One region of the Arthrobacter stackebrandtii genome, then DNA from elsewhere that is predicted to be linked to it. Evidence: riboswitches for the same ligand, from Rfam matches in the RefSeq annotation. Region 1 holds a riboswitch; the other holds the start of a gene.

Region 1 (5,258 bases):
ATTTCCCCGTCCGGGCCAAGCACCACGGCACCGATTGGCACATCCGCCGTGGCCAAGGCGCGCCGTGCCTCCGTCAGGGCAAGACCCATCCATTCGGCGTGGCGGGCCGTGGTGGTGGTCTCCAAAGGCAGAAAATTCGATGTGTTGGGCACGGCTCAATGGTAGCTTTTATTCATGCGCGTACTGGTTGCGGATCATCCGCTTATTGCCCACAAGTTGACAGTCCTGCGGGACAAGACCACCCCGTCACCTGTTTTCCGCCAGCTCACCGAGGAATTGGTGACCCTGTTGGCCTACGAGGCGACCCGCGGCGTACGCGTCGAGCCCGTGGACATTGAAACCCCCGTGACCAAGGCCATTGGCACCGGACTGGTCAAGCCCACACCCCTGGTGGTGCCGATCCTGCGCGCCGGCCTGGGCATGCTCGAGGGCATGACCCGCCTGCTTCCCACCGCCGAAGTGGGCTTCCTGGGCATGGCCCGAAACGAGGAAACCCTCGAGGCCATCACCTACGCCGAGCGCCTGCCCGAAGACCTCACGGGCCGCCAGGTCTACGTCCTCGACCCGATGCTGGCCACCGGCGGAACCCTGATCGAGGCGTTCAAGTTCCTCTTTGACCGCGGCGCCGCGGACATCACCTGCATCTGCCTGCTCGCCGCCCCCGAGGGACTGGCCAAGCTGGAAGCCGCCCACGGCGGACGCGACAACGTCCACGTGGTCCTGGCCTCGATCGACGAGGGCCTGGATGAGAACTCCTACATTGTCCCCGGCCTCGGCGACGCCGGCGACCGCCTCTACGGCGTCGTGGACTAGCCCCCACCTCCTCCACCTACCTCGAACGTACAGATGATGCCGATGTTCCCGTGGAACATCGGCATCATCTGTACGTTCGGCGAATGGGCTGGCGGGAGGGCGAATGGGTGGGGCGGACTGGACGTTCGGCGGGCTACAGTCCGCGCAGCGGCGTCCAGCCCACCGGCCGCGGGCCCTTGACGGCGGCACGTTCGCGGTCCGCCGCGGCAGACCAGCCCTGTGCGGCTCCGGCCCCGGGCAGGCCAACCGGCCCGCGAGCCACACGGAACCCGACGTCTTCCAGCACGGCGTCGGGCGCACTGCCCCGCCGGACAGACGCGCGGGCCCTCCACTGCGGGTCATCCCAGCCGCCGCCGCGCAGGCTTCGGTAGTCGCCGTAACGCGCCGTGTCGGCGTAGTCCCAGCACCACTCCCAGACGTTGCCGATCATGTCGAACAAGCCGAAGCTGTTCGCGCGCTTCAGGCCCACGGGCTGCGGGCCGGCCACGGAATCGGCGGCCGTCCACGCAATCTGAGCCAGCTCCCCGTAGACCGGCGCGGTGCTCCCGGCCCGCGCGGCCCACTCCCATTCGGCCTCGGTGGGCAGCCGGAAGCCGTCCGAGGCAACATCCCAGTCCACAGACCGCCCGTCGATCCGGTACGCCGGGGCAAGGCCGGCGCGTTGGGAGGCCGCGTTGCAAAACTCCACCGCCTGAAACCAGGTGACCGGATGCGCGGGGAGGCCGACGGCGGCAGGCGGGCTCCCGCCGTCGGCCGTCACCAGGTGCCACTCGGCTCGGGTGAGCTGCGTGCGGCCCAGGGAAAACGGGGCCAGCACCGCCTCGCGGACGGTGCCGGCGCGGGCGTCGCGCAGGGTGATGGCACCGCCGGGAATGGCCGCCAGTGCAGGCAGGGTCAGTACCAGCCCACCGAGTTGGAGTGGTCCATGGCCCCGCACGGCGAACCGTACCGGCCCTGGATGTAGCCCAGCCCCCAGCGGACCTGGGTTTCGTAGTTGGTGGCCCAGTCGGCGCCGGCGCTGGACATCTTGCCGGCAGGAAGCGACTGAGGGATGCCGTACGCGCCGCTGGAGGGGTTGGCCGCGGAGGTGCGCCAGCCCGATTCGCGTTCCCACAGTGGAATGAGGCAGCTCATCTGGTCGGCGCCCCAGCCGAACGAGGCCATCTGTCCGGCCGCGTAGGCCTGGGCCGCCGCGGCGTCGTCAACGGCCAGGGCTGCGATGCGCTCGGCCTCGGCCTTCATGGGGTCAACGGTGGGCCGGGCACTGGAGGAGACCTCCAAGCCCGGAAACTTGATCGTGGCGTTGGTGGCGGCGGCAACGGGCGGTCCCTCAAGCATCGAGGCGATGCTGGCGAGGGAGTGGCCGTTGGCCACGGCGCTGGTGACGGTCGGGACATCGAGCTGCTTGGCCACGACGCCGGCGCCAACCAGGGCGCCGACCACGGCCAGCGTGGCGACGCCGCGCACGGTTGCGGCGAGGGCGGGATGCATGGAACGGCTGTTGGAATGAGTGCCCCGGTGCTGGGCCGGCAGCCCCAAAAGGGTGCGTTGGCGCTGGGGTTCGGCGCGGCGGCGGCCGCGCTGCGGTGCAGCAGACATGTGGGAAGCCTCTCTACGCCTGCGAGGTGAGCTGTCGGGAACGGACTAGAGCGTCCGGCTGTGCGGCCAGAAACGCTGCACGGCTTAACCCCAAGGGTCTCCACTACCAAGAGACCCGCAAAAATTGGGTCCCCCGTCTCTGCCTGGTTATTCGGGAACGGGAGTGGGCGGCGGCAGAGCTCGGCGAACCGTCCACTGGTGCCGGACCGGAAGTGGTCCAAGCGGCACTTCTGCCAGCTTAACGGAATCCGTGCCGCGTGTCACATTTTGGTAACACTTTCACAGCTACGTGACGAAACCGTCATTTACTTAGCAATGCTAACGATCTAAAGTGGATGTTTGACGATACGAAACCAATTCCTTGAGGCAGCTGAGCACCCATGACTGACTTTTCCCCTGCAGGCACGACGCCGGACCCTTCCCCGGGTGCCCCGGCCCCCGTTGCGCAGGGGGTGGGCGGGAGGAAAACCGGCAAGCCCATCGGTGCCGGCGCTCTCGCGGCCGAGCTGCGGGTTGCGGTCATGCGCACGTCGCGGCGGCTCCGGGCCGAGGCTGCCACCCGGGAAATCAGCCCCGGCCAGTACTCGGTGCTGGCAGGCATCCTGCACAGCCCGCTGACGGTGGGGCAGCTGGCCGCCCGGGAACAGGTCCAGGCGCCGTCCATGACCCGGATCGTGAACGCCCTGGCCGCGGCGGAGCTGGTCAGCCGGGAGGAGAATCCGGAGGACCGGCGCCAGGTGCTGGTGCGGATCACGGAGACGGGCTCGGCCGCCCTGCTGCGGGCGCGCTCCAAGCGGACGGCGTGGCTGGCGAAGCAGGTGGCGGCGCTGACCCCGCAGCAGCGGGCCACGCTCCATGAGGCGGCCGTGATCCTGCAGGAGATGAGCTCCTGAATGAATTCCATGTTCCGTGCCCTGAAAGTGTTCAACTACCGGCTGTGGGTGACGGGAGCGCTGGTGTCCAACATCGGCACGTGGATGCAGCGCGTTGCCCAGGACTGGCTGGTGCTGACGGTGCTGACCAACAATTCCGGCACGGCCGCCGGCATTGTCACGGGCCTGCAGTTCCTGCCCATCGTCTTCCTTGGCCCCTACGCCGGGCTGCTGGGCGACCGCGTCAACAAGCGCCGGCTGCTGCTGCTCACCCAGACGGCCATGGGGTTCTGTGCGCTTGTGCTGGGAGTCCTGGTGGTGACCGGGGCCGTCGAGCTGTGGCATGTGTACGTGCTGGCCTTCCTGCTGGGCGTGGCCAGCGCCTTTGACGCCCCGTCGCGGCAGGCGTTTGTCTCCGAAGTCGTCGAAAAGGAGGACGTGCCCAACGCCGTCGCACTCAACAGTGCGTCCTTCAACCTGGCGCGGCTGGCCGGACCGGGCGTGGCAGGGATCGTGATTGCCCTGGTGGGGACGGGGCCGGCGTTCCTCATCAACGCGGCGAGCTTCGGCGCCGTCATCCTTTCGCTGCTGCGGATGCGCACCAGCGAGCTGGTGCCGGCCGTGCACGTGCCGCGCGCCAAGGGGCAGATCCGGGAGGGGCTGGTGTACATCCGCCAGCGCCCCGACCTGCTGATGATCATGGTGCTGGTGTTTGTGGTGGGCACCTTTGGCATGAACTTCCAGATCACAAACGCGCTCATGGCCACCACCGTGTTCCACCTGGGGCCGGGGGAATACGGGCTGCTGGGTTCGGTCATGGCCGTGGGCACCCTCGCAGCGGCGCTGCTCGCCGCGCGGCGCAGGACCATGCGGATGCTTTATGTTGTGGGCGGCGCGCTGGCCTTTGGCGTCACGGTGGCGGTGGCCGCATTCATGCCCACGTTTGGCTGGTACGCGCTGGCGCTGGTGCCCGTGGGGCTGGCGTCGCTGACGTTCATGAACGCCTGCAACACCACCGTCCAGCTGACCACGGACGCGGCCATGCGCGGGCGGGTGCTCGCCGTGTACATGGTGGTGCTGCAGGGCGGCACGCCGATCGGGGCGCCGCTGGTGGGGTGGATCGCCACCGAGTTCGGTGCGCGCTGGTCCCTTGGCATGGGTGCCGTGGCCGCCATGGCGGCGGGGATGCTTGCCCTGCTCCTGATGAACCGGCGGAACAACGTCCGGTTCCGCGACCAGGTCCGGCAGCTGCGGCCCTCGTTCATGGTCCACGGCCTGCACCGCGCGGGTCCCGGAGCCTGAACTGGGAGCTGCCGAAGGCAGGCCAGGCAGGGGGCACTGGGCGGGCGGACCCGGGCGGAGTTACGCCCAGTAAACAGCTGTTTACCTAGCGTGATTGTCTGTGAATATGCTGTGCATGGAAACAAACTTGCCAGGGGCGTCACTTGCATGCATTGAATGCTGGTGAATTATTTCGTGGCGTATGCCTTTCTGACCGAATGAATTATTGAAGTGCGGCAAGCAACGTCCCATATCTTCGATATTTTGGGCAAAGTTCGCTCCAAATGAGAGCAAAGCAACAGAGTCCGCTTGATCACAAATTAATGCAAAATCTCATATGGTGGACGTTTGGGCCGTTTATTACTTGCAGGATGTGAATGTTACGTAGCAGACTGTCACATGTGAACACCCACTCAGTGATTTCTGCAGCCGCAGCAACTGTCCCCTTTGCAACCACCGGACAGTCTCGTTGCGGTTGCCGAATGCAGGCCTAGCTCACAGGCACTGGGAGTCACACCGCCAGCAACAACCGCAACGGTGCGGCACCAGTCTTTGGCCCCAGGGCCGGTCCTTGTGCCAAAGGACATCAAAGGTTCACCATGCCACGTGGACCGATGGAAGCATTCGCGCCGTTGAGTACGGCCATACACCGAGGTAGTTCAATGTCAGTAGCATCCGGATACGTCCACATCT
Region 2 (5,258 bases), 310 kb from region 1:
GGACTCCCCCGCCAGGGCACCAATTCCGGCGGCAAGGCCCGCCGCGGGCCCGGCGAAGGGCGGGTCTTCCTGCACCGTCGCGACGCCCCCGGCGTGTTTGGCACCTGCCAGCCACTGCGGAATCCTGTCCCCGGGACCCACGACGACGACCACGGCCTGCGCTGTTTCGCCGGCCTCCGCCGTGGTTTCCCCGGGCGACGGGGCCGTGCCGGTTCTTACGACGCCTGCAGCAGCATCCACTGTCCGTGCCAGCAGCGTCTGCCCGTCCACCACCAGGCCGGCCTTCGGAACGCCGCCCAGGCGCCGGGACAACCCCCCGGCCAAAACCACTGCCTGCAGGGACCGGGGCGAATTCTCACTCATCCTGCCATCGTATCCGCCATTCCGGCCTGCCTCCGGGGACGGGCGTTCAGGGAAAATTAATTGTGCACTCACTGCATATTTGCAGGAACTGCAATTACCATTTTGTTTGTGCCCAACGGAACCGCGTGGCACACAGCGCACCTTTATTGGAGCCACCATGGGCATCGCATCAACGGAACCCCTGCCACGCGGGCTGCCGCCCCGGGACACCCTGCGCAGCAGGAAGCAGGCCGCCACCCGGCTGGCCATCCGCCGTGCAGCCATCGAGCTTGGCCTGGAACACGGTTACGACAACGTCACCGTCGACATGATCTGCACGGCCTGCGGCGTCTCCGCCCGCACCTTTTTCAACTACTTCGGCAGCAAGGAAGGCGTCTACACCAGCCCCCGGAAGCCGCTGCCCGGCAATGCCGCGCTGACGGCCTTCATTGAGGGAGGCAGCGCGGGAGTCTTCACCGGGCTCTTCGACCTCATCGCGGGAACCTTTGTTGAGGCGGAATCCAGCTTGGAACTGTTCCAGGCACGCCACCGGCTCATCCAGCAGACACCGGAACTGCTGGGCAAGGAAAAGGAGCGCATCAGCGAGACGGAGGAGATCTTCGTCGGCTATGTGATGGAGCGTTTCCGCCACGACGGCAGGACTGTCCAGGACACCCCGGACCTGGAGGATGAGGCCCGCATGGTGGTCGCCCTCGTCTCCGGAGCGCTGCGCTTTGCCCTGCAGAAGTGGGCTGCCGGAAACTTCACCGACGACCGCGCCCACCTTGTTGAATCGGCCTCCGCGCTGATCAAGCGCATCACAAGCAACGAGCACTGGCCCTAACCCGATACCGCGCCGCCGTCCGCCAGGCACCTTGCGCATGTGCCTGCGCCAACATCCGGAGCCGACGTCCGCCGTCGTGCCTCACACAGAAAACAACCGCAACAACCGCCGCCTGCCTGCCATCCGGCCGCTAGGAACCCATCATGAGCACACCCTCCCAGACCGTCCACCCGCCCACCGAAACTGACCGGCGCGGCATCCTGCTGGTGTTTGCCAGCCTCATGCTGACCATGCTGCTGGCGTCCCTGGACCAGACCATTTTCAGCACCGCGCTGCCCACCATAGTTGGCGAACTCCACGGCGTGAACGAGATGCTGTGGGTCATCACCATCTACATCCTCGCCTCGACCATCATGCTGCCCATTTACGGCAAGCTCGGGGACCTCATGGGCCGCAAGGGCCTGTTCATCGGCGCCATTTCGGTGTTCATCATCGGCTCGATCATTGGCGGCCTTGCCCAGGACATGACGTGGCTGATCATTGGCCGCGGCGTTCAGGGGCTGGGTGGCGGCGGCTTGATGCTGCTCTCGCAGGCCATCATCGCCGACGTGGTGCCGGCCCGTGAACGTGGCCGCTACATGGGGATCATGGGCGGCGTGTTTGCACTGTCGTCCGTGGCGGGGCCGCTGCTGGGCGGCTGGTTCACGGACGGGATCGGCTGGCGGTGGGGGCTGTGGATGAACATCCCGCTGGGACTGCTGGCAATAGCCTCCGCGGCCTTCTTCCTGCGGCTGCCGGAGCATCCGCGGGTGAAGGCCCGCGTGGACGTGGCCGGCATGGCGCTGCTGGGCCTCACCTCCACCCTGCTGGTGCTGGTCAGCACGTGGGGCGGCACCAAGTACCGCTGGGACTCGCCGCAGATCCTGCTGATGGGCGCCGGCACGCTGCTGGCCGCCGGACTGTTTGTGGCGGTGGAGCACCGGGCCGAGCAACCGATCATGTCGCTGCACCTGTTCAAGGACCGCAATTTCAACCTGACGACGGCGGCCGGGCTCATCACCGGGATTGCCATGTTCGGCACCTTGGCCTACATGCCCACGTTCCTGCAGATGGTGACCGGGGCCAACGCGACCCAGGCCGGCTTCCTCATGATCCCCATGATGGCCGGGGTACTGCTGACCTCGATCGCGTCCGGGCAGCTGGTGACGCGCACCGGACGGTACAAGTGGCTGCCCATCACCGGCATGTTCATTGTGGCCGGGGCGCTGGTGCTGCTGTCCACGATGTCTCCGGCCATGCCGGTGTGGGTCATTTGCAGCTACCTGGCCATCATGGGCATCGGGCTCGGCACGTCCATGCAGATCCTGGTGCTCATTGTGCAGAACCAGTTCCCCAACTCCCAGGTGGGCATGGCCACGGCCTCCAACAACTACTTCCGGCAGATCGGTGCCTCGCTGGGCTCGGCCGTGGTGGGCAGCCTGTTCGCCACCCGTCTGGCCTCGCTGCTGACCGAGCGCCTGCCCAGTTCGGGGGTGGGCGGTTCCGGGGACGGTGGCGGGATCAATGCGCTGACGCCGGCCCTGGTGCGGGCCATGCCGGAGCCGCTGCGCTCCATTGTAGTTGGATCCTACAGCGACGCCCTGACGCCAATCTTCGTGTACATGGTCCCGCTGCTGGTCCTGGCCGGGATCCTGCTGCTGTTCGTCAAGGAGATCCCGCTGGCCACCACCATTGACCGGAGCATGCCGGCCGACGCAACCGCCACGGGCGGGGAGGCCGGCGTCGGTCGTGAAGCGAAGGTGCATGCGGGCATCGCCGCCGGGGATGGCTCGAGAAGCGCGGTGGACGGCGGCCGGGCAACCGGGCTCGGAGCCAGGCACCTCGGCGACGGAAGCGGCGCCGGGCCTGGCAGAACCGACACCTCCAGGGGCGCTGAGCCAGCCTGACGGTTCCCGGGGACGGCGCAGGCTGACGGGCGGCTGCGGAGGCCGTCGTATTCCTCGGCAGCCGCCTTTGCTCCACGCGGGCAGGCACCGTGATCCGTGCGGCCGTTTCGGGATCACGGGAGCCGTTAAATCAATGAACCCCGTCCGTGGACGGGGTTCATTGGATGATGATGGTCTTTTTAGTGACCCATCGCAATGAAAACGGGACCCGAACCGACGTAGGCGGAGAAGACAGTGGTCGTGAAACCATTCCATCCACCATGTACGGCCTGGCCGTTGCCAATGTAAACAGCAATGTGGGCAAGGCCCGCGCCGCCGTCTGCGTAGTAAATCAGGTCACCGGGCTGAGCTTCAGCGGCGGAGACCGTCCGGCCAAGGCTCAGGTAGCCGGCAGGCCAGCCGTGGTAGTTGATGCCAGCTGCAGCCAAGGCGTTGGAGGCCAGCGCGGTGCAGTCCTGGGAAACGCCAACCTGGGCCAGTGCGGCGCTGGCGATGGTGGCGCCAATTCCGCTCTGGGCTACAGGAGCCGGAGCTTCTTCAGGGGTGGTGGTAGTGACGACAGGTGCCGCGGCAGGTGCTTCCACCGGTGCTTCCACGGGTGCTTCCACGGGTGCTGCCACCGGCGCCTCGACGGCTGCTGCAGGAGCGGCCGTGGTGTCGGCGACTGCGACAACGTCGTTGCTCTGTGCCTCTACAACTGCCGGTGCCTCAACAACAGGAGCCGGGGTGGAGGTGATTGCGGGAGTGGCGAATGAAATCTTCACCGTTGATGCTGCCGTGATGCCGGATGCGAGCTCCGACTTCAGGTTCAGCGTTGTTGCACCGTCAGATGCGCGCTCCACGGTGGGAGTTGCTGCATTTGCTGCGATGCCGGATGTCAAAACCAAGCCAGATGCTGCTGCTACAACAACGGCCTGACGACCAACCCCGCCGACGTTGGAGCTGACGGCTTTAGTAAGGGCGGAAATCGTGCCGGTTTTAACAACCTCGGCGCGGTGGCGCCCGAGGGCAGTATTTGAAGCCAAGAAGGATTCCTCTCCCAAAGCCTGCGAGGTAAGCTGTCGGATTCGGATGGGAGTCACCCGGCCGCTCCACGTTGGCACACTTCTGGAATAGTTTCCCATCCAGGTGGTTGAACGCTTCGCGGCTTCACCCCAAGGACTTTGCACATGGTGCAAGATCCAAATAATGGTTCCCCCGCCCCTGCCAGACGATTGATACGAACGGACCATGAGCAGTGGCAGAGCTAGGCAATCCACTCATGGGCGCCAACTTGATTCGAAGTTGGCGCGGTTACGACGTTACAACACATTTTTGGCTATGTCACGTTAAGGTCACGGTCCTGTGACTAACTCGTAACCCAAGACGGGCTGTGGAGGAGTTAAAGCCAGCCCATGGGATCGACAGTCTCGTCATCGACGATGACCTCAAAGTGCAGGTGGCAGCCGGTGGAGGCGCCTGTGGTGCCGCTGAGGCCCACGATGCCGCCGCGCGGGACTTCCTGGCCCACCGCAACGTTGATGCTGCTCATGTGGTTGTATGACGTGGAGAGGCCGTTGCCGTGGTCCACGACCACGCGGTTGCCTCCGCCATACTGGTGCCAGCCGGCAAAGGTGACAACCCCGCCTGCCGCTGCAAGCACACTGTTGCCGCAGCCAATGGCGAAGTCCTGGCCGGTATGCATCTCGCCGACCTGACCCGTGATGGGGCTGATGCGGCCGCCGAACGGGGAACTGGTGACCATGTTTGTCAGTGGTGCGGACAGGGTCCCCTTGGAGGCCTGCAGGGTGACATTGGAGGCCTGGACCTTCAGAGTCTCCTTCAGCTGGCCGTCCGGGTTCAGGGCACTGGCAACGTCTGGGGTTGCGAAACTAATGGGAACTTCGGCGCCTGCGGTGACGATGGTCTCGACGGAGGCGGACTGTTCCGGGGCTGCATGCAGCGTGTCCGGGGCCTGGGTGGACGGCAGGGTGACGGCCAGGACGAGGCCAGTTGCGGCCATGGCCACGCCAACCTTTTGTCCGGCACCGCTGGCGGCGCCTGCACGCAGCAACTGGGCCATGGAAACGCCTGAGGGTGCACTGGCGCGTTCTGCAGCAATGGCTTCACGGCGGCCTCCTGATGTGGAAGCAGGCACGTGAGTTACTGGCGACGACGCACGACGGCGCCCCCGCTGCTTAACATCT

What was found. Region 1 has a riboswitch for cyclic di-AMP ahead of JOF48_RS19540 (aggregation-promoting factor C-terminal-like domain-containing protein). Riboswitches for the same ligand answer to the same signal wherever they lie in the genome.
Region 2: another riboswitch for cyclic di-AMP. It lies ahead of JOF48_RS03480 (NlpC/P60 family protein); the one in region 1 lies ahead of JOF48_RS19540 (aggregation-promoting factor C-terminal-like domain-containing protein).

Annotation. Positions count from the first base shown of each region.
Region 1 covers NZ_JAGIOI010000001.1:1,149,884-1,155,141, reverse strand. The annotation lists gene tadA (tRNA adenosine(34) deaminase TadA) at 1-152, opposite strand, end outside; gene upp (uracil phosphoribosyltransferase) at 175-813, shown strand; gene JOF48_RS04705 (formylglycine-generating enzyme family protein) at 947-1,750, opposite strand; gene JOF48_RS19540 (aggregation-promoting factor C-terminal-like domain-containing protein) at 1,708-2,412, opposite strand; cyclic di-AMP (ydaO/yuaA leader) riboswitch at 2,417-2,592, opposite strand; gene JOF48_RS04695 (MarR family winged helix-turn-helix transcriptional regulator) at 2,793-3,305, shown strand; gene JOF48_RS04690 (MFS transporter) at 3,306-4,586, shown strand; gene JOF48_RS04685 (winged helix-turn-helix domain-containing protein) at 5,228-5,258, shown strand, end outside.
Region 2 covers NZ_JAGIOI010000001.1:836,564-841,821, forward strand. The annotation lists gene JOF48_RS03465 (NTP transferase domain-containing protein) at 1-363, opposite strand, end outside; gene JOF48_RS03470 (TetR/AcrR family transcriptional regulator) at 521-1,186, shown strand; gene JOF48_RS03475 (MDR family MFS transporter) at 1,330-3,072, shown strand; gene JOF48_RS03480 (NlpC/P60 family protein) at 3,252-4,097, opposite strand; cyclic di-AMP (ydaO/yuaA leader) riboswitch at 4,102-4,311, opposite strand; gene JOF48_RS03485 (M23 family metallopeptidase) at 4,454-5,258, opposite strand, start outside.